DNA from 2 places in the Candidatus Pantoea multigeneris genome. Region 2 is predicted to be linked to the other one. Evidence: predicted binding sites of a transcription regulator. Region 2 holds the regulator's gene; the other holds the start of a gene.
What was found. The regulator LexA, encoded in region 2, represses DNA repair genes until DNA is damaged. The targets are predictions, from matches to a motif close to TNCTGTATGTACATACAGNA.

Region 1: the regulator LexA is predicted to act here: its motif matches at 1,466-1,485, upstream of umuD (translesion error-prone DNA polymerase V autoproteolytic subunit).

Annotation. Positions count from the first base shown of each region.
Region 1 covers NZ_VWXF01000011.1:123,572-134,665, forward strand. Annotated here, with positions in the region: gene umuC (translesion error-prone DNA polymerase V subunit UmuC) at 1-1,020, opposite strand, end outside; gene umuD (translesion error-prone DNA polymerase V autoproteolytic subunit) at 1,020-1,448, opposite strand; gene parM (plasmid segregation protein ParM domain-containing protein) at 1,672-2,652, shown strand; gene F3J40_RS20890 (plasmid partitioning/stability family protein) at 2,655-3,068, shown strand; gene F3J40_RS20895 (cysteine hydrolase family protein) at 3,200-3,802, opposite strand; gene F3J40_RS20900 (MFS transporter) at 3,823-5,031, opposite strand; gene F3J40_RS20905 (GntR family transcriptional regulator) at 5,122-5,772, shown strand; gene F3J40_RS20910 (antirestriction protein ArdA) at 6,424-6,930, shown strand; gene ssb (single-stranded DNA-binding protein) at 7,721-8,200, shown strand; gene F3J40_RS20920 (DUF905 family protein) at 8,248-8,481, shown strand; gene F3J40_RS20925 (conjugation system SOS inhibitor PsiB family protein) at 8,548-9,090, shown strand; gene F3J40_RS25410 (plasmid SOS inhibition protein A) at 9,087-9,449, shown strand; gene F3J40_RS20930 (hypothetical protein) at 9,679-10,062, shown strand; gene F3J40_RS20935 (hypothetical protein) at 10,287-10,682, shown strand; gene F3J40_RS20940 (HEPN domain-containing protein) at 10,818-11,094, opposite strand, start outside.
Region 2 covers NZ_VWXF01000005.1:364,997-376,090, forward strand. Annotated here, with positions in the region: gene F3J40_RS14425 (quinone oxidoreductase) at 18-1,001, shown strand; gene pspG (envelope stress response protein PspG) at 1,190-1,453, opposite strand; gene dusA (tRNA dihydrouridine(20/20a) synthase DusA) at 1,623-2,618, opposite strand; gene F3J40_RS14440 (conjugal transfer protein TraF) at 2,725-3,975, opposite strand; gene zur (zinc uptake transcriptional repressor Zur) at 4,409-4,930, shown strand; gene F3J40_RS14450 (CsbD family protein) at 5,003-5,215, opposite strand; gene dinF (MATE family efflux transporter DinF) at 5,365-6,687, opposite strand; gene lexA (transcriptional repressor LexA) at 6,789-7,403, opposite strand; gene F3J40_RS14465 (diacylglycerol kinase) at 7,518-7,877, opposite strand; gene plsB (glycerol-3-phosphate 1-O-acyltransferase PlsB) at 8,005-10,428, shown strand; gene ubiA (4-hydroxybenzoate octaprenyltransferase) at 10,493-11,094, opposite strand, start outside.

The DNA of each region.
Region 1 (11,094 bases), on a different contig from region 2:
GCGGTGCCCGGCTATCCAGACGGCATCCAGGGCCTTCATCGCCGCCGCAATGATGTCACGCGTGTCACAGGTGGGAAAAGCCAGCTTCTCGCTGGCCACGTTCCCGTAGTAGACCTCATCCGGGCTGAAGGGGGAGGTCTTAATGAACACGCTGATATAGCGGCAGTACTGCCTTTCCTGTCTCAGCTTCTCGCCTGCGCGTTCAGCGTACTGACAGACGGCCTGCCGCATCGACTCATACTCCGTGATCCGCTTACCGAAGCTGCGGCTGCAGACGATTTGCTGCTTTGCCGGCGGCGCGTCCTCCAGGCTGATGCAGGACTCGCCGTTCAGCTCGCGACAGGTGCGTTCGAGCACAACGCTGAAGTTCTTGCGGATAAAAGCCGGGTTGGCCCGGGACAGATCAAGGGCAGTATCGATACCCAGCAGGCTGAGTTTTTTAGAAATGCGGCGACCGACGCCCCAGATTTCTTCTGAGGGCTGGAGACTGAGCAGCTTGCGGGTGCGCGCCGGGTTTTCCGGCGTCAGGGCCAGAACGCCCCCGAACTGCGGCCACTCTTTGGAGGCCCACTGGGCTGATTTAGCAAGGGTTTTCGACGATCCTAGTCCCACGCCAATCGTTAGGCCGGTGAGTCTCAGCACGCGCTCGCGCATCTGCCGGCCAAAATCTTCATAGCGCATACAGGTGCCTATGCCACGCGCATCCAGGAACATTTCATCAATGGAATACTGCTCCACGCGGGGAGAAAGCGCTTCAAGGCAGGCCATAACCCTCTGGCTCATGCTGTGGTATAACTCATAATTACTTGAAAATATGTATATTTTTTCCCTGAAGTGCTGATCTTTTATCTTAAACCACGGGTCCCCCATCTTCAGGCCAAGCGCCTTTGCCGCCCGGTTACGGGCAATAATACAGCCGTCGTTATTCGAAACCACGGCGACGGCTTTCCCGCGCAGATCGGGCCGGAAGACCTGCTCACAGGACGCGTAGAAAGCGTTAACGTCAGCCAGACCAAACATCAGCGCCTCCGTGTACTGTGCACAAAATGGGTGACAACGCCGAAGATATCCAGCGCGTCAGGATCCGGATAAAGCGTCTCCCCGTGACCGTAGAGCGGCCGCAGCGAAAGCCTGCCGTGCAGGTGCAGCTTCCTGATCAGAAACTCCCCGTCCACGGATGCCACTATCGTGTCGTCATGCGCCGGCGTGAGAGAGCGGTCGACGACCAGGATATCGCCGGTGCTCATGCCGGGTTGCTCACCGCTGAGGCCGTCGACCCGGAAAAAGAACGTGGCTGCCGGATGGACCACGCAGTGGCTGTTCAGATCCAGATCGGCCTCGACGTAATCCTGGGCAGGGCTTGGAAAACCGCACGGGACCCGCTCAAGAAACAACGGGCAGGTTCTCGCTAGGGGGGATTCTTCGGGAAGCAGCAGATCCAGTCGCATGTGAGTTACCTTAATAATACTGTATCTATATACAGTATTACAGATTCAGCAGACACCGCAACAGTAATCTTAATGCACTCAAATTGAGTGCATTAAAGTTCCCATATGTTATTGATTATCACTATGAGTTTATATTAATACTCTTTTTGAGTTTTAATGTTCACTCGTTCGGCTGTCTGGGTTATAATATCAACTCAAAACGAGTCTATATAAAGGTGCAATCATGCTTCATGTTATCTGCGACGACGGTTCGACCAATGTAAAGCTTGCCTGGTTCGAGGGCGATGAATTCCGTAGTGCCATCTCAGCTAACTCGTTCCGTAACGGATGGAAAATTGAGGGAATGGGCAGCGAGCGCGTCTACAACTATGCCCTTGACGGTGTTCGCTTCGCCTTCGACAAGGTGAGCAGCACCGCGATCACCACGACCAACGTCGACTACCAGTACAGTGACCTGAATCTTCTGGCGGTGCATCACGCGCTGCATACCTCCGGGCTTGAGCCTCAGCCAGTCCGGCTGACCGTGACGCTGCCGCTGAGCGAGTACTACGATGCCGATCTGCAGCGCGATGACGTCAAGATCGCGCGCAAGATTAAAAACCTGCTGCGCCGGCTGGAAATCAACAAAGGTCAGGCGTTTACCGTGAGTGAGGTGGACGTCATGCCGGAATCCCTGCCTGCCGCGTTCACGGCGCTGTCTGAGCTGAATGTGGGGTCCCTGGAGAAGACGCTGGTAGTGGACGTCGGCGGCACAACGCTGGACGCGGGGATCATTGTCGGCCAGTTTGAGGACGTCAGCGCGATCCACGGCAACCCGAAGCTCGGGGTGTCCCTTATCACGTCCCGCGTCCAGTCCGCGCTTGCGTCGGCCGGAAGCGAGGTGAGCGCCTACGTGGCAAGCCTGGTGATCCGCCGCCGTAATGATGCAGAATTCATCAAATCGGTAGTGAACGACCCGGCACGCGTTGACTATGTCCTGAAAACCGTTGAATCTGAGATACATAATCTCGGCAGCATGGTGGTGAACGATCTGGCCGACTTCCGGCACGTCAACAATGTGCTGCTGGTCGGCGGGGGCGGAACCCTGGTAGAGAAGGCGTTCCGCGAGACCTGGACCCACCTGCAGCCGGAAAAAATCATCGTGCTGGAAAATCCGCAGGAGGCGCTTGCGCGGGAACTGGCACGCTACCGCAGTAAGGACTGAGAATGGCAGACCGCATTAAACAGGGATTTTATTTACACCCGGACGATCCTGCAGACGTGAAGTGCAGGGAGGTGATTGAATCCGTGTCGCAGCGGGTAAGGGGCGACTTTATCCGTCAGGCGGTCATCGCCGGGTGTGCGCTGCACACCCTCGATCCGCGCCTGCCGAAACTGCTGTCTACGCTGTTTGACGGCTCGCTGAGCGATGAGCAGCTGATCGCCATGGTCCGGCAGGTCAGCGGCTGGAAACCTTCTGAGGCCGACATCGGGGAGGTGGTGAAGGCGGCGATAAGCGTGTCCGGGGGCGCAGCTGCGCCTGCTGAAGAGATAGCGGACACAAAGGCAGAAGCTGAGAGCTCTGGAGCACCTAATAAGGTCAGGGCGAACATGAACAGCATGTTCGGTAAAAAAGAATAAGGGTAGGGACGGTTTTCTCAACTGTATGGATAGACACCCAGTGCATGACGTGACTATCCGTACAATTTATTCCGTTATGAGCGAAAAGCAGACATTGCTGTAATGATGACCATCTTACCGGCAACTGATCATCAGTTCTTGCTGGCACTCATTCGCTTTATCAGTTCAGCTGCAACCTGCACTTCAGCATGTTGCGGCAGTATGCTGTTGATCAGAACTGAATGGATGTAGTCGTCGGCATCTCCACAGCAGTCGGCCGCAATTATCAGATTGAAATCCAGATCGAAGGCCTGTCGGACGCTGCTAAGTACTACGCCGCTGGTCGTCAGGCCTGCCATTATCAGCGTCTGGATTCCGTTAGCTTTAAGGATCATATCCAGACCCGTAAAGCTGAAGGCGCCAATACGGTGCTTAATGATGACTGGTTCGCCTGCCTGTGGCGATACGTCCGGATGAATTTCACTTTCAGGCGCGCCAGTCACTAAAAGCCCGTTTTTCTTAACGCCTGAAAACAAGGCATTTTTGCTGCTGATTTCCGGATGCCCCTCGCGAAAACCAACGGCGATATAAATCACCTTAATCTCTGCCTCACGAGCTGCATCAGCAAGAGCGGCAGTTTTGGCCAGTACGTCCGCTGCGGTTTTCTCGCTCAGGTAATTTTCCAGAATCAGACGCTGGTAATCCATTATCAGGAGCGCACTTTTAACAGGTTCAAATTTTTTAATAGTAGTCATTTAAGTCTCCGGAGAAATTATTAAAGCACTCTGGCATTGCGCTTCAGTAGGACGCCCCAGTTAAGGACAGCTCCCGCTAGCATGAGCAGGCTGGTAATCAGAAAGACAAAACGCATGCCGAAATGGGCCCCCGTAAATCCACCTAACAGCGGACCGGTAAACTGCCCGATAAACTGTGCGGAGACGGAGTAACCCATTACTCCCCCGACACGCTGTTCAGGCACGCGGCTGCGAATAACAGCTGCGATGCACGGCAGCAGCCCGCCAAGTGCGATTCCCATGAGGAAACGCAGTACAATAAGCTGCCAGCCTGCAGTCACAAATGCCTGAGGTATCAGCAACAGTCCCGCTGCTGTCAGGGCTGTGGTAATTATCCGTACGTGCCCAATCCGATCTGCTAGCCGGCCCAGCCAGGATGCAGAAATGATACTGCCCAACGCGGCGGCAGACATAACCAGCCCTGCGGTATGGGTGACTGTCGCCGGGTCTGACACGATAGTGCGGATAAATACCGTGATAATGGGCTCGATCGACATGTTTGCCAGCATAAGAAGCAGGCCCGTCAGCAGCATGCAGACGACAGCGGCCCTGCCGGGAAGCTGTGACCAGCTCATGGGTACATTATTTGATTCTTTGCCGGAAGATTTAACCGGCTCCCGGATAAGCAGCAGTGTGAGCAGAAACGTAATGAAAATAAGTGCGCCGGCAAGCCTGAAGGTCTCACGGATACCAATTAGCGGCGGAAGCCAGCCCCCCGCAAGCGGTCCGGCCAGATTGCCTGCCATGACGCCGGAGGCAATCATACCCAGAGCCCATCCGGAACGTTTTGCAGGAGCCTGGATGGCAATAAGGATTGTCGCACCGGAAGAGTATCCGCCCGCCAGTCCGACCAGAAGCCGTAGGATCAGCAGATGCCATATATTCGTGGCAAACCCCATCAGTGAAACCATAAGCGCCATACCGAAACTTGCCCTGACAAGCATAGCTTTACGACCATAGCGATCGCCCAGACGGCCCCATATGGGTGCAATAAGCCCGGCTGAAAGAAACGTTGCGCTATAGGCAATACCTGACCATTGCACAACAGCTGCGTGCCCGGTAACGCCCAGTTGCTCAACAAACAGTGGCAGAAAAGGCAGCATCAGTGTCATGGCAAATACGGTAGAAAACGATCCCACCATGCAGACAATTAGATTGCGGTGCCACAGCGTATTTTCAGTTTCAGACATTAATTAACCTGAGAATTTGTTTGGGATACCAAATTGGGATACCATACAGATATGGGTTCTGAAATGTCAACTAAAGGTGGGGTCAGAGATATGTCGCAGCAGACAGAGGTGGAAAATCGGTTAAGAGAAATGATTCTGAATCTGGATATCAGCCCAGGCGAACGTATCACAGAGCGGTGGGCTGAAGCTGCTTTCGGCGCATCCAGAACGCCAGTCAGGGCAGCTTTTATCAGGCTGACAAATGAGGGGCTTCTGCGCCGCGAGGGACGCGGCTGGATGACAGCACCGGTGGAGCCGGAAGAAATTCGACAGTTGTTTGATTATCGCGAAGCGCTTGAAGTATCTGCACTCCGGATGGCTGAAGGAAAAATTACGAATGAACAGCTGCAGTCACTTGCCGTCATTCTGGAAACTGCCAAAAATCATGGGTCTAAAGAGGAGATGAGCCGAGCCGGTACGGAGTTTCATCTTGCTCTGGCAAACCTGGCCGGGAACAAGTTTCTTACTGAGAGCCTGAAAGATGTTCTTCAGCAACTATCACGAGCCCGCTGGCTGGACAGTGGAAGCGAACAGCCTGCATGGGAAGAGCATCACGTATTAGTGAATGCCCTGAAAAAGGATGACATTGAAACCGCGTGTTCTCTTTTAAGCACGCATATTCGTTCAAGTCGGGAAAGAACGATTGATGCGTTGACCCTAAATCAGAGAACACTGCGCGCTCGCGGCATAAAATTAGCCTGACTTAGGTCGTCCTGTATTGTAAGTTCTTCATTGCCAGTGCTATAGGAATGTCCGTTCTTGGCACAAAGCTGCCCTTCAACAGAAAATAGACGATACCGCTTCGCAGCATCAGAAAAGTCATCTACCGGTGAGGAAATACGCACCGCTTCTTTCCTGAATAACCGGTTGCGCCTGGTTGAAAAGTGACCTGCTTCTCTACAGTGCCTGAATGTACCTCTCCAGAGGTTATCCACAGGCAATCCGCCCGGATATCCCGCATAGCCGGGGATAACTCCCGTTGCCGTTCCCGGCCAAGTCTACCCGGACCTGACGACCCAATAATGATGTCACGCCGTTCCGCTATTTATTCCGCCTCCCGGCGGGACGGGGGAGTGCGCGCGTGACGGCCGGTGCCGTGCCTTCACTGTAGCCCGGCCGCAGCGGAGGCAAGGGTTCGCATAGCCGTCCCTCTCGCCCGTTCGCACTGGCAGAGGCCGGCATCTTCCCGTCGCGGAACGTCTCAGGTTTCGCCGTTCCGCCGTCCAGCTCCCGCCCTCTGCTGCGTTTGCGCTGCGGCCTCGGGGACGCCCTTGCATCCGCTGCCGGTGGCCGGGCTGTCGTGTCGGCACGGCAAAGGCCGGAACTGAGACCACCTAACCAAGGGAGCGCGCTATGCACACTGTTACCACACCCGCCGTCTATGTCGGCACCTGGCACAAATACAACTGCGGAAGCATTTACGGGAAATGGTTTGATCTGCTGGAATTCGACGATAAAGAGAGCTTCTTAGCGGCCTGCCTCGCGCTGCACGCCGATGAAGCCGATCCAGAGCTGATGTTTCAGGACTGGGAAGGCTTCCCGGGGGATAAAGGGGCCGAGTGCTCGATAGACTGGGATTTCATCGAGGCGTTCCGGGAAGCCCGGAACAATGGCATGGAGGCCGCGTTTCTGGCCTGGCTGCAGACCGGGGCAGACGGGAACTATCAGGCCTTTGAAAGCGCCTACCTGTGCGAGGCGGAGAGTGAGGAGGCGTATGCCATTGAGACGGTCAGCGACAACGGGCTGCTCGACAGTATGCCGTCCAACCTCCGGGGCTACTTTGATTACGAGGCGTATGCCCGTGACCTGTTTATGGACGGCTATGTATTTTCTGACGGCTACGTGTTCGTGAATCGCTAAACCCGGCCCCGCCGCGTGCGGGGTTCTGATTTCCTTCCGGCGGGCATTGTCCCCGCCTGTTCGCGCGCTGAACGGCCTGGCGGCCCTGAAGGGCCGGGGTAAGGCGGTGCTGACGCACCGCTTTCACCCCTTCGCCTGCGCTTTCTCTCTCTCTGCTGCTCTCCGGGGCTTTTCTTACTTTCAGTCATCGTTCTGCTGTTCGGGAAAGGGATAACCATCAAAGGCCAGGTCACGGGGCGGGGCCACCTTCGGCTCCCCGGCGTGGCCGGGTCGTCAAGCCCGACTGCGCTAACCGGCAAGCCGCTAAGCTCCGCCGAACCCCGCAAGCGGGCTTCGGGCCTGGCGGCTAGGGTCTGATGTCTGAGGTCAAGGGAAGGCAGCCAGCCTGAAGGCTGTCGCATCAACCGCTGCAGCGGTGAAGCAGCTGCAGCTCTGAGGGGCAACGCCGTGTTGCTGTCGCACGCGGGCGTTGCGGTGTGTCCCCGCTCGGTTCATCCCCTCTGCATTCCGCCGTTTAAGCCCCTTTCGCCTGGGCTGAGTCAGTCACAGTCTCCCTTGCCGTCCAGGGGGAGATGTACACGGTGAAAATTTTCATGGTGACAAAAATTTCCCCCGTCCCCTGGACGGCTGCGCTCCCCTGCGACGGATGACGCCCTTGCGGCGAAGGTTCTCAAACGGGTGAAGGTTTACCGGAGAGAAAAAATAGCCGGTCCACACAAACGTCAACACCGCGGCTCCTGAAACTCAACGGGTGACGGGGGTAAACACCAACAGCAGAAGGAGAAGGTGCATGGCTTCAAAAGGCGTTAACAAGGTCATCCTGGTGGGGCATCTGGGGCAGGATCCGGAGGTCCGCTACATCCCGAACGGCAGTGCGGTCGCTAACCTCACCCTGGCAACGTCAGAGACCTGGCGTGACAAGCAAACCGGGGAGAACAAAGAGATCACCGAGTGGCACCGCGTGGTGCTGTTCGGCAGGCTCGCCGAGGTGGCCGGAGAACATCTGCGCAAAGGCACGCAGGTTTACATCGAGGGGCAGCTGCGCACCCGCAAATGGCAGGGCCAGGACGGGCAGGACCGTTACACCACCGAGATCGTAGTGGGCAACGGCGGAACGATGCAGATGCTGGGCGGGAACCGTCAGGGGACGTCTCCCGGAGCAGGACGTGGCGGCGCGAACGGCGGCAGAACGCCGCCGGCGTCATCTCCGCCTGCCGGTGGCCACTTACCGCCTGAAGACGCTTTGCCGGATGAAGACGTGCCTTTCTGATCAACAGACAGCCCTGCAGTGGCAGGGCCATTAACAGGAGATGAACCATGACACCCAGCAAATTACCCACGTTGCCGGACGGCAGTTTTACCCGCGCCCAGGCGAAGGCCGTCGAAGCGGCGTATGACAACGTCACGATCGAGAACGACAAAAACTTTCATTTTCAGCTGGTGATCCGCGACGGGCAGGGCCGGATGGTCTGGCGGGCATTCAACTTTGACCACGAGGCGGGGTACTGGCTGAACCGCAATCTTGAAAAGTACGGCGTGCCGGCACGCTAAAAGGTGCCCTGCCGGAGCTGGAACTCCGCAGGGCCGGACACTCAATCACCTGAGAGGATAATTAATATGTCAACTGCACAGTCTAAAGCAAAAAATGCCCGTGGCAAGCGCGTTGCTCCTGCCGCGCACCTGAACGATGTTCCGCGCCTGCGCGTGGAAGATATGACGCCGGATGCGCCCCTTGGCGTGGCCGAGCTGAAGCAGTTTACCGCCGCCGATTTTGAGGCCTGGTGTCTGCGTGGAGAAGACTTCCGGCGTCGCCTGAGTGCGGCGGTGATAGCGGCTCTGCGCCCTTCGGACGTCTGGCGGGTCGATTTCGAGCAGGGCGGGGAATGGGGCGGCGTCTGCCCGGTGCACCTGCGCTTTACGCACAAGGCGTGCGACCAGATCATTATCGACGTCATGAGCGCGGGGCCGGCGTCGCCCTACTGGAACGGGCTCTTGTGGGTCAATACGGGCAGCACGGGACTGTACTGCTGGAATGAGGACGGGTTTGATCCGGGGAGCATCACGGGACTGCTGGAACGCATTGATGCGCTGGTCAGTGCCGGCAGAACGCAGCCGGTGGATATTGCCTCGGTGCTCTGGCGGGGAGGGCCGCACGCATGAAGCTGAACTTCTGCTGCACGGCTCCTGCGCCTGAGAAGAAACGGTATACACCGCGAGCGGCGTCAGCCTGGCCGCGTCCAGAGACGGCAGGGCACGGCAGATGCCTCGACCGCACGGCGCGAAGCCTGCTGAGAGCCACTGCCCGGGAGGAGTGGCTTATCCGGCAGGCGGAGTCGGAGCTGGCCATGTGCTCTGCCGCATCTCTGCCTCGCTGGTACGCGCGCTGGACCATTGGCCAACTTCACCACTGTGATGTGCTGAATATGCTCAGTGAATGGGCTAAGCGGGCACGGCCTGGTGAGTCTGGCAGGACGAGTGCGGGGAATGGCAAAACCTCTGGCACGAAGCATGGGCGGTAAGGGTGTGCACGGTGGTTAATATGACTGTGTCACGTCAAATAGTTTGACGTGACAGTCGCAACACAAATACCCTTAATGCCATGTATTCAATGGAGTGGAACAATATGACTGTGGAGCAAAATCCCGTCCTGATTGGTCTTACAAGGCGCTGCAACAGGAAAATCGCGGCAGTGATGGGATTACAACCTGACAGTTATATTTGAGTTTAACATCTGAGGAGTTAGGTATAATGAGTAAAGAATTATGTTCGCTTCTACTTGTTAGTTTTTATAATTTGGTCTTCCTGTTTGCGCTTCCCGGTGTTCTGAATCCAGTCGTTTTTATTACAGGACTGGTGTTGTGTTATAGCTTGCCACGGATATTTTCCTCCAGATTTAAAGGTGATGAAAATGAAAGTAGAGGGGGGAGGGTTAAGTGGATTTACACCGTGCTGACTATAGCTATTACGGGAATGGTAATATTCTTAACATTTTTTGATGATTATGATGGCGGCGTTGATGTTTCGGGCTTATTATCACTACAGACAGCGGCAAAGTGTATGGCGTGTTTAGGTCTGATCGCGATCATCGGTTTGAAGGTTATGAATTACGTTGAGTCAAAACAACGTAACTGATATTGATTGCTTCTGAAGGTACAGCGATTCACCATGATCCCAGATATGAATGGATAGGGTCTTTTTATATTTATCCTGTTCTGGTCATGCTGGGCTTTCAGGCATACTATTAGACGTAATTGCTCCGATGATTTTTTTGATGGCTATGCAAAAGCTTTTATAACGCTGCATTCGGTATTTTTAAGCCTAAACGCACGGATAAATTCCAGTATGAGGTAGTGACTATGTACAATTTGATGGGTAAAGAAGGGCTTGCTCTTATGTTGATCCTCTTGTTTGGACCGCTATTCTGTATTCTGCCTGGGTTTGCGGATACGGAGTATTGTGCTGGTTTTCTTTATGCATTTTATGTTCTCCCGCGACTGATGGACTTTGGCATTAAGGATGACATTAACGATTCGATAGAAAAGAAAGTTTATGCAGGGGTTAGTATTCTCTTGATAGCAATGGTTTCATACGTTGGTATTATAGATGGTTATAGTAATGCTAATCATAACTTTACTGAGTTTTTAGTGTCGGAGAGGAAGCTAGTGGCAGTGAATATTATCGGTGTTGCCTCGATGATCTTTATACATATCGCTACCCATTTAAAGCTAAAAAATACTAAAGAAGCCATCTGAAGATATGACTATGCTGAGCAATGTTACCGCATAGAATATAAAATATCTGTACAGCCCCGTAAGGGGCTTTTTTTTGCTCAGCGAGCATCAGGCGTTGTCCGTCTAATCAACTCACTTCATTTAAGTATAGATGCGCTATAAGGCCCGTAATAGCTTGTTGTTGAAATAGGTATTAATTTGTTCCTTACTTGACTCAATAAGGTTTTGTGCTTCTTTTGAAGTTAATATTTTATTTAATATTTCTCTCAGGTATCCATCCAGTGTAATGCAGTCGTCTTTAATTGAAGCAATTTTACTTTCTTTGAAAGAATCGCCGTGTGTTACGGTAGACCTAATGCTGTAGCATTTCTTGATATTGTTGTACACGTCGAGAGGATTGTGGTTACAATCTCGTAAGAATATGGCTGTTCTT
Region 2 (11,094 bases):
CCTTTAAAGGAGCCAGCATGGCAAAGCGTATTCAGTTTAACCAGAATGGCACGCCCGATGTGCTGCAATGGGTCGATGTCGAAGTCGCAGATCCCGCCGAACAGGAAGTCCAGATTGAGAACCGTGCCATTGGCATTAACTACATCGATACCTATATCCGTAGCGGCCTGTATCCCACGGCCACCTTCCCCTCTGGGCTAGGTACCGAAGCCGCCGGCGTGGTAAAGAAAGTCGGGAAAGGCGTGACCCGATTTAAGCCAGGCGATCGGGTGGTGTATGGCCAGTCGGCGCTGGGTGCCTACAGTGAGCTGCATAACGTTGCCGCGGATCGCTTGGTGGCGTTACCGGATTCCATCTCCTTTGAGCAGGCAGCAGCGCTGTTTCTGAAAGGCCTGACGGTGCAATATTTGCTGCGTCAAACCTATGTGGTGCAACCGGGCGAGACCTTTTTGTTCCATGCCGCCGCAGGGGGTGTTGGATTGATCGCTTGCCAGTGGGCCAAAGCGCTGGGTGCGCATCTGATTGGAACTGTCGGCTCAGCGGAAAAAGCGCAGTTGGCAAAAGAAAATGGTGCCTGGCAGACCATCAACTATCGTGAAGAAAATATTGCTCAGCGCGTGGGTGAATTCACCGAAGGCAAAAAAGTGTCTGTGGTGTATGACTCCGTGGGCAAAGATACCTGGGAAGCCTCGCTGGATAGCCTACGCCGTAAGGGGTTGATGGTGAGTTTTGGTAACGCTTCCGGTCCGGTGACCGGTGTCGACCTGGGCATTCTGAATAGAAAGGGTTCGCTGTTTGTGACACGCCCTTCGCTGTTTGGCTACATCACTAACCTTGAAGAGCTGACCAGCGCCAGCAGCGAGCTGTTTACCCTGATTGCCAGCGGGGCTGTTCACGCCGATGTGCCAGACCAGCAAAAATTTGCCCTGAGTGATGCGGCTCAGGCACACAAACTGCTGGAAAGCCGTGCCACCACCGGCTCCTGTTTACTGATCCCTTAAATGCAAACGGGGCTTCCCGTAGGAAGCCCCTTTCTTTCTTCTTTTTTATAGTTCGCGCTGGGTGTAGGGTCAGCGGCGATGAATTCGTTTGCACAACTGAATTCATACTCGCAGAAAACATAAGGAAAAAATATGTTTAATTGCGGAAAACGCATGAGCAATCCTCCACTCTGTGATCCAAACCGCATTTAACGCCAGCTATTGCGATCTAACCTACTGATTTTACGCCTCAAGGCCGCCAGCTTCCTGTCGTCAGCGTGCTGAAAATAACGCCAGGCCCATACCGCGACCACCGCCAGTAGCAACCAGGGCAGAAGTTTGAACACCAGAGTAAACAGCCCACCGACAAACATCACTACCGTCGCTACCACCAGTGCCGCAATGACCCCAAGTAGCGAAACGCCCGTCAGCAGTAACATCAGGAAAAAACCGAGTACGAACAGGATTTCCATTTTTGATCCTCAGAACAGTATTTCTTCAATGTCTTACAAGAAACATGCCAACATCATAAGATGATGATTTGTATCAAAATAGAGAATGGAAGCTTAGCGAATTTAGCGGAAAAGCCCATTTTATGGCGTAAAAAAAACCAGCCGAATGGCTGGTTTTTATCGCGCGTGATTATGCTTCCTGCGGAATCTTATCCGCGACCAGTTTCAGTGCGGCTTCAACTACGCTGATCCCTGCGCCTGGCTTGTGTGCATTTTCACTCAGATGACGTCGCCACTGACGTGCGCCAGGGATACCCTGGAACAGGCCCAGCATATGGCGTGTAATGTGGCCAAGCCAGGTCCCTTTCGCCAGTTCGGTCTCAATATAAGGGTACATGGAACGCACCACCGCCACGGTATCGACCTTCAGCGTTTCACGGCCAAACAGCTCACGATCAACATCTGCCAGGAGACCGGGGTTTTGGTACGCTTCGCGCCCCATCATCACACCATCAAGATGCTGCAAATGCACCTTAGCCTCTTCCAGCGTTTTAACACCACCGTTGATGGCCATGGTCAGATGTGGGAAATCACGTTTTAGTTGGTACACGCGCGGATAATCCAGCGGTGGAATTTCGCGGTTCTCTTTCGGACTCAGACCCGAAAGCCAGGCTTTACGCGCATGGATAATAAAGGTATCGCAATTGCCGCGCTCGGCCACCGTACCGACGAAATCGGTCAGAAATTCGTAGCTATCAAGATCATCAATGCCAATTCGGGTTTTCACTGTTACCGGGATCGATACCACATCACGCATCGCTTTAATGCAGTCGGCAACCAACGTGGCTTCAGCCATCAGGCAGGCGCCAAAACGGCCATTCTGTACCCGATCGGATGGACAGCCCACATTAAGGTTAACTTCATTGTAGCCGCGCTGTTCCGCCAACTTTGCACACTGTGCCAGTGCAGCCGGATCGCTACCCCCTAACTGAAGCGCCAGGGGCTGCTCGGCCTCACTGTAGGCCAGGTAATCGCCTTTGCCATGAATAATGGCACCGGTGGTCACCATTTCGGTATACAGCAACGTTTCACCGGTCAGTTGGCGATGAAAATAGCGACAGTGACGGTCGGTCCAGTCGAGCATTGGAGCAATGGAAAAACGTTGCGAAGAGAAGGTAGCGCTCATGAACAGCAGATATTCCAGAATAGATTGACGATAATCTGCGCGATGATACCACAAAACAAGCCAGACCGTCAGCCGCCCCGCAGGCAGCCGACGTCAGAGGTTAAAATCAGAAGTTAAAGGCCAATTGCACCACTCCGCCCACGGTATTGTTGTTACCCACCGAGCCTGCGACATCGAAATGCACTTTGTTGTTAAACGGAGAGAAGCCCACACCGGCGGTGAACACATTCTCATCGGTGCCTTTCACATCCGCACGATAACCGGCACGCAGCTGCATCCAGCTCAGCAGGCGGTACTCTGCACCCACGCCGATGTACTGGCTATCTTCCTGAGATTTGAAACGCTTGGTTGGGGTGAGATCCACATCACCGGTCACGGTAAATGGCCCCTGATCCCAGGCTAAACCGGCCGTCGCCAGCGGACGGATTTGATAGGTATCACGGTAACCGCTGATCTCTTTAGTATCATAATCTTGTGCAATCAGGTTCTGTCCGGTCAGTCCGAACGTCAGGTGATCGCCAATATTGGTTGCCATCCCGACATCCAGGTTAAAGCCGGTATGTGAGTTGCGGTACTCACTACTCCTGACATTGCTCTTATCAAATTCGTAAATCTTGGTCGTATAGTTATACAGCCAGACCTGCTGCATTTTTGGCGTAATACCGAAGGAAACGGCATGTCCTGCGACATTAAACTGACGGGCAAATGCTACGCCATAATCCGTGACCAATGCGGCCAGACCATTACCGGTGGAGAGCAAGCGATCCTGATCGCCAGGCAGAGGAATGATCGTGCCGTTTGAAACACCACGCAGATAGGTAATGTCGTCTTCGCTGATGTTAGAGCGCAGATGTACGGTGCCATAAGCTTTGGTGACAAAAGCGAAAGGTAACGTCTCATTGGGAACTGTCACGGCCAGCGCCGCGCCACCATTGGCATTTACCTGGTTACCGCGCAGATCGCTCAGCTTATTGGCCATATCGCCAGCCGCTGCTTTTAACTCTGGATACCCGCTCAGAAGATCGGCGAAGGTCAGCGAGCTAATCGTGCTGCGAAGATTATCCACGGTATTACTGATGTCATCGATCTTATCGACCATTTTGTCTTTATCAGTAACCTGTAGGCCTACGGACGGAAGAATCACACTGACGCCATCTTCCGGTTTAGCTTTGGTCATTAAAGCCGGGTTAGCCAACACCGCCGAGCCATAACGAGAAGCTGCAACACCTGCCCCGCCCATCGCATCATTGCGGGCGTCATACCATGTCCCTGCGGCGACAGCTGAAGAAGAGACTAACAGCGAAGTAAGAGCAATTGAATAACCCAGGACCTGACGCGAAATTATGTTCTTTACCATTTGCCTGCCACCATCGAAGTGTCTTTAGAATTCACAACCAACATGAGTAATAGCGTCCATTTTGGAACGCTAACCGGCGTGTTATTGCTGTGAATTTAAAGCCAACAGCAGTGCTGTTTGCAGGATTGAACAAAAAACATACAGAATATTCTTATTGTGAATGGCGTCTATTCTGGTTTAGGGGTTCATCAGCACCTGATTTATCTTAAGACACGCTAAACATTATTCAAGAAAGGTAAAGAATGCAAATAAAACGCAATTTTTTATCACACGCTAACCGGCCTGGTTTTGACGCATTTACTGGTGAGATTCAGAGCAAAAATTAAGGCGTACTTTTCATACTGTTACTTCATTTTTATTACAGCTTTATCCTGCTCAGCGCGAAAAACATTTGTGTGATAACATAACGTCTCATTTGCAGCGGAGAGTAACCATGTCAACGATGATGCCTGAACAGATCATGACCCAGGCGGAAAAACTTTGCCTACAGCGCGGTGTTCGCCTCACCACTCAGCGTGCTGAAGTGTTGCGTCTAATGGCGGAACAGCAAGGTTCGATCAGTGCTTACGATCTGCTGGATCAACTCCGTGTCAGTGAGCCGCAGGCAAAACCGCCCACTGTTTATCGAGCGCTGGACTTTTTGCTGGAGCAGGGGTTTATTCATCGCGTTGAATCAAACAACAGCTATGTGGTGTGCCATCACTTTGAAGCACCCGCCCATACCTCGGTGATGCTGGTGTGTGATAACTGTGCTGCGGTGACTGAGCAACAGGCGCAAGGCGTAGAGAAAATCATCACGTCGCTGGCGTCGCAGGCGAAATTTACCTTACGACACACCGTGATTGAGGCACATGGGTTATGTGTGAAGTGTGCGGAAGTCGATGCCTGCGATCAGCATGATCATTGCGATCATGACCATCAGGTCGAACCAAAAAGGCGCGGTAGAAAGAGTTGATACACATCCTTGTGTCGGGCCGCCCATGAGCCAATGGGCTAGTTCCTGTGGGTTCAATCAATAGCGCTAGGCTTACCAGCGATAATCGCTATTGTGAGATTCCCAGTCCTTCACTTCCTCTTCAGCCCGTTCTTTGGCGTAGCCATAACGTTCCTGAATTTTACCCACTAACTGCTCACGTTTACCTTCGATAACGGTGAGATCGTCATCGGTCAGCTTACCCCATTTTTCCTTAAATTTGCCTTTGAACTGTTTCCAGTTACCACTGACTTGATCGTTATTCATCACTGACCTCCTGGTCATGGTTGCCGTTTCGCTTAATTAATCAGTAAAAAGTAGTGATTAACACTGACTAATTGCCGTTAGTTAAGTTAATTATAGCGATGAATACGGAACAGGTAGAAATAATGGGAACTATCCTAGTTCACAGGCGATCAATGGACGAACCAACGCTGCTGCTGCCACAGCCGACGCCAGATGATCCACAGCGTTAAACCACGCAAGCCGAGGAAAACCGTTATTGCCAGCCACAGAGCATGGTTCCCTAACCACGGCGTCAGTAATACGGCCAGCATAAAGCCCAGCGCAGCCAGAGCCATGCTATTACGCATCTCTCTGCCGCGCGTTGCACCGACAAAAACACCATCCAGCAGGTAACACCAGACACCCACCAGCGGAATAATCGCTTGCCACCCTAAAAAGTGGTGGGCTAACTCACGTAAACCCGGCAGCGTAGTCAAATGGGCGATAATGGCATCTCCCAGGAGCCAATAAATAATGGCGAAAGCCGCAGCGACTATCCCCGCCTGACGACAGGCCGCTTGCCACACCAGTAGCAACTGTTGGCTGTCTTTAGCCCCGAAGGCCTGGCCAGATACCGCTTCTACCGCGTAAGCAAAGCCGTCTAACGCATAGGCGGTGAAGGTGAGGAACATCAGTAATACGGCATTCACGGCCACGATTTCAGCGCCCATTCGCGCGCCAATCAGGGTAAGAGAAGCAAAGCAGATTTGCAGTAGCAGAGAGCGCAGCATGATATCGCGGTTTAAACGGAGTAGCCGCGAAACATCCTGCCACCATCCCTGCCACAGCAGGGCAGCTGGAATCTGATTTTGTCGCAATGCACGCCAGACCAGTGCGATGCCCAGAGCAAAGGTGACATACTCCGCGACCGCGGTAGCGGTGGCCGCCCCCGCAACCTGCCAGCCAAGTCCGACGACCAGCCAGAGATCGAGTAACAGGTTAACCAGGTTTCCAACCACCAACAGAATGACGGGTGCTCGCGCATATTGCACCCCCAGCAACCAACCGAGAATCACCAAATTTGCTAGCGTGGCGGGGGCACTGAGCCAGCGGATATGAATGAAAATCCGCGCCTGTTCCAGTACGGCCTCGTCGCCGCCAATAAGATGCGTCGCCAGTTGCGTGATGGGCTCACGGCACAGAATAAACAGTCCGCCAGCAACGATAGCCAGCATGAGCGGCTGCATCAGCGCACGCGCCAGTGCCGCACGATCGCCCGCGCCAAATGCCTGCGCCGTCAGCCCGGTGGTGCTCATGCGTAAAAACAGCAGCAGCATAAAGATAAAGCTGGTGATGGTCGTGCCTATCGCCACACCGCCCAGATAGATCGGGCTATTAAGGTGCCCTATCACTGCGGTATCGACTAAGCCAAGCAGCGGCACGGTGATATTGGACAAAATCATTGGTAATGCCAGCCGCCAGAGTCGCTGGTCAGTGGCAGAAAAAAGACGCATCAGCTGTGTCATGGTTTTGAGGGCGTTGTTTGGCAAGGAAGCAATGTTGCCGGAGGAAAAGACACGCCGGCAACAGAGAGAAAATCAGGGAGCAGAGAGAATTAGATCCATTCACCGTTACGCACGATGCCAACAGCAAGACCTTCCACCGTCAGTGATTGTACGCGAGTGTCGATTTCAATCGGTTTGAATTCGCTGTTCTCAGGGAGCAGATACACCATTGAGCCCTGCTTCTTCCAGCGCTTTACGGTCACTTCTTCATCAATACGCGCCACGACGACCTGGCCGTTGTGCACGTCCTGGGTTTTATGCACGGCAAGCAGGTCACCATCCATAATACCTATATCTTTCATTGACATACCACTGACGCGCAGCAGGAAGTCCGCTGAAGGCTTAAACAGCGCAGGATCGACCTGATAGTGCGTTTCGATGTGCTCTTCTGCTAACAGAGGCTCACCCGCAGCCACCCGTCCAATCAGCGGCAGGCCTTCAGGCTGTTCTTCTTCCATAAGTAACCGAATGCCGCGCGATGCACCGGAAACGATTTCAATCACGCCCTTCCTTGCCAGCGCTTTCAGGTGTTCTTCAGCCGCATTAGGTGAGCGGAACCCGAGCTGCGCGGCAATTTCTGCGCGTGTCGGTGGCATACCGGTCTGGTTGATATGGTCGCGAATCAGATCATAGACCTGCTGCTGCCTTGTAGTTAACGCTTTCATCCCGCCCCCTGGTTGTTTATACAGTCGCTGTGAGTATATACAGGTATCTAATAAATGGGAACCGAAACAGAGGAAAAAACAGCCATTTGTCTGGTTCTGGAAGCGCTATCGCAGTTAGCGCCAAAGCAACATGACCCAGACGAAAACAGCCAGTAGGATGCTGACCAATACGGCGGCTGAGCCCAGGTCTTTGGCTCGTCCTGCCAGGGGATGTTGCTCTTCACTTACCCGGTCAACAACGGCTTCAATGGCGCTGTTAATGATCTCCATAATCACGACCAGCACCACGGAACCGATGAGTAAAATACGGGAAACCCGATCAACATCCAGCCAGAAAGTGATAATAATAGCGATAATCGCTACGATACTTTCCTGACGGAATGCGGCTTCATGTCGCCAGGCGGCATTCAACCCCTGCCAGGAATAACGCGCAGCGCGCAAAATACGGATCAATCCCGTACTGGTGTTTGCCATAATGTGGAACCCTTTGTAAATATTGACGTCACTGTCTGGGTGGATTGCGTATAGCGCCACCACAGATCTTCGCTGCGCTTTCTGTTATGCTTGCGGCGCTTTGCTAACAAGAGGCTTCATGTTGTCTATGTCAGGTTGGCGTAAACTCTATTACAAATTACTTAATTTACCACTCTCTTTGCTGGTAAAAACTAAGTCTATCCCTACAGATCCCGTTTCCGAGCATGGTATTGATCCCAGTCGTCCGGTGATGTATGTGCTGCCTTATGATTCTAAGGCGGACCTGCTGACGCTGCGTTCGCAGTGTCTGAAGCACCATCTCCCTGACCCGCTGGAAGCGCTGGAAATTGACGGCGTGGTGCTACCGCGCCATGTATTTATTCATGACGGACCACGGCTGTTTCCTTACTACGTGCCCAATCAGGAGTCAGTGAAAATCTTCCACGACTACCTGGATCTGCACCGTAGCAATCAGGAACTGGACGTGCAGATGCTGCCAGTCACTGTGATGTTTGGCCGCGCACCAGGCCGCGAGGTTCCTGGTGACGAAGCGCCGTATTTACAGGTACTTAACGGCCTGCAGAAGCTTATCGCTATTCTTCGGCATGGTCGAGACAGCTTTGTTCGTTTCTCCCCTACCGTTTCGCTGCGCGACATGGCTAACCAGCACGGTACGGATAAATCTATCGCCCATAAACTGGCACGCGTTGCACGTATTCATTTTGCTCGTCAGCGCCTGGCCGCAGTTGGGCCGCGTTTGCCTGCACGTCAGGACCTGTTCAATAAGCTACTTCAGTCGAAAGCGATTGAAAAAGCGGTTGAAGATGAAGCGCGTAGCAAAAAAATCTCCCACGAGAAAGCGCAGCAAAATGCGGTAGAAATGATGGAAGAAGTCGCGGCTGACTTCTCATACGAAGCCATTAAACTCACTGACCGTGTGATGAGCTGGACATGGAGCCGTCTCTACCAAGGCATTAACGTGCATGGTGCTGAGCGCGTCCGGCAGTTAGCGCAGGACGGCCATGAAATTGTCTATGTGCCGTGCCACCGCAGCCACATGGATTACCTGCTGCTTTCGTATGTCATTTATCACCAGGGCCTGGTGCCGCCGCACATCGCCGCTGGCGTCAATCTGGACTTCTGGCCAGCCGGCCCGATTTTCCGCCGCCTGGGTGCCTTCTTTATTCGCCGTACCTTTAAGGGCAATAAGCTCTACGCGACAGTGTTCCGTGAATACCTGGGTGAACTGTTCAGCCGCGGCTACTCGGTGGAGTATTTCGTTGAGGGAGGACGCTCACGCACGGGCCGTCTGCTTGATCCGAAAACCGGTACGCTGGCTATGACGCTGCAAGCCATGCTGCGTGGCGGCAATCGTCCTATCACACTGGTTCCGATCTACATCGGTTATGAGCATGTGATGGAAGTCGGGACTTACGCCAAAGAACTGCGTGGCGCGGTAAAAGAAAAAGAGGGCTTTTTGCAGATGGTGCGCGGGTTACGCAAGCTGCGTAATCTCGGCCAGGGCTACGTCAACTTTGGTGAGCCGTTACCGCTGGTCAATTATCTCAATAAGCGCGTGCCAGAATGGCGTGAAGCTATCGATCCTATTGAACCGCAGCGTCCGGCATGGTTAACCCCTACCGTAAATGACATCGCGGATAAGCTGATGGTGCGCATCAATGAAGCAGGCGCAGCCAATGCTATGAACCTCTGTGTCACGGCACTGCTGGCCTCCCGTCAGCGCTCACTTACCCGCGAGCAGCTCACGGAACAGCTCACCTGCTACATTGAACTGCTGCGTAACGTGCCTTATTCGCCGGAAGCCACAGTACCGGATATGTCAGCAGAGCAGATGCTTGAACATGCAATGGGCATGAACAAGTTTGAAACTGAGAAAGACAGCATTGGCGATATCGTGATTTTGCCACGCGAGCAGGCAGTCTTAATGACTTACTATCGCAACAATATCCACCATATGCTGGTCATGCCTTCATTAGTCGCTGCGATTGTGCAACAGCATACGCAGTTGGAAGAGGCAGAATTGCTACGCCAGGTGCGTCTCATCTATCCGATGATGAAAAGCGAACTGTTCCTGCGCTGGAATCAAGAAGCCTTGCCTGGTGTGATCGCTGCACTGTGTCAGGAGCTGGCGCGACAGGGACTGGTTAGCATTGAAGGGGGCCAGATTCGCGTCGTTGCGGCTCGCCACCGGACATTGCAACTACTGGCCTCCGGCGTACGTGAAACGCTGCAACGCTATGCCATTACGTTCTCCATTCTCAGTGCGAAACCGACGATCAACCGCGGGACGCTGGAGAAAGAGAGCCGTACTCTGGCACAACGTCTGTCGGTCCTGCACGGCATTAACGCCCCAGAGTTCTTTGATAAAGCCGTATTTGCCACCCTGGTTCTGACCCTGCGTGATGAGGGTTATATCAGCGATAGCGGCGATGCAGATGCCACGCTAACGGCAGCCACCTGGCAGATTCTGGCAGAGCTGATCACCAGCGATGTACGCTTAACCATTGAGAACGCCACAGAGCAAGAATAATCGCCTGTGGTACAACAAAAAGGGCAACCCACTGGGTTGCCCTTTTTTCATTCGCCTCTGGCCATTACCACCAGTGGCTAAACGGTGCAGTGCTGAGCAGAATGCCAACAAACAGCGCCATACCGACATAGTTGTTATTCAGGAAGGCCTGGAAACAGGCTTCTCGCTCACGCTGAGCAATCAGTTTCTGCTGGTGCACAAACAGCACAGCCGCCAACAGTAGCGACCAATAAAAAGCACTGTTCAGATGCTGCAAAATACCGACGGCCACCATCAACAACAAGGTTGCGAGCTGTAATAGCCCAACGATCAGCTTGTCATAGCGGCCAAACAGGATCGCCGTGGATTTGATACCGATTTTCAGGTCATCATCACGATCGACCATCGCGTACATCGTATCGTAAGCAACCGTCCAACACATGTTTGCCAGGAACACCAACCAACAAACCAAAGGTAAGGACTCACTTACTGCCGCCCACGCCATGGGAATGGCCCAGCCGAAAGCAGCACCGAGCACCACCTGTGGTAAATGGGTATAACGCTTCATGAACGGGTAAGTCCATGCCAGTGCCAACCCAACGACGGAGAGCAAAATCGTCATCAGGTTCATCGTTAGTACCAGAGCAAAAGCCACCAGCGCCAGCCCGACAAACAGGACTTTAGCTT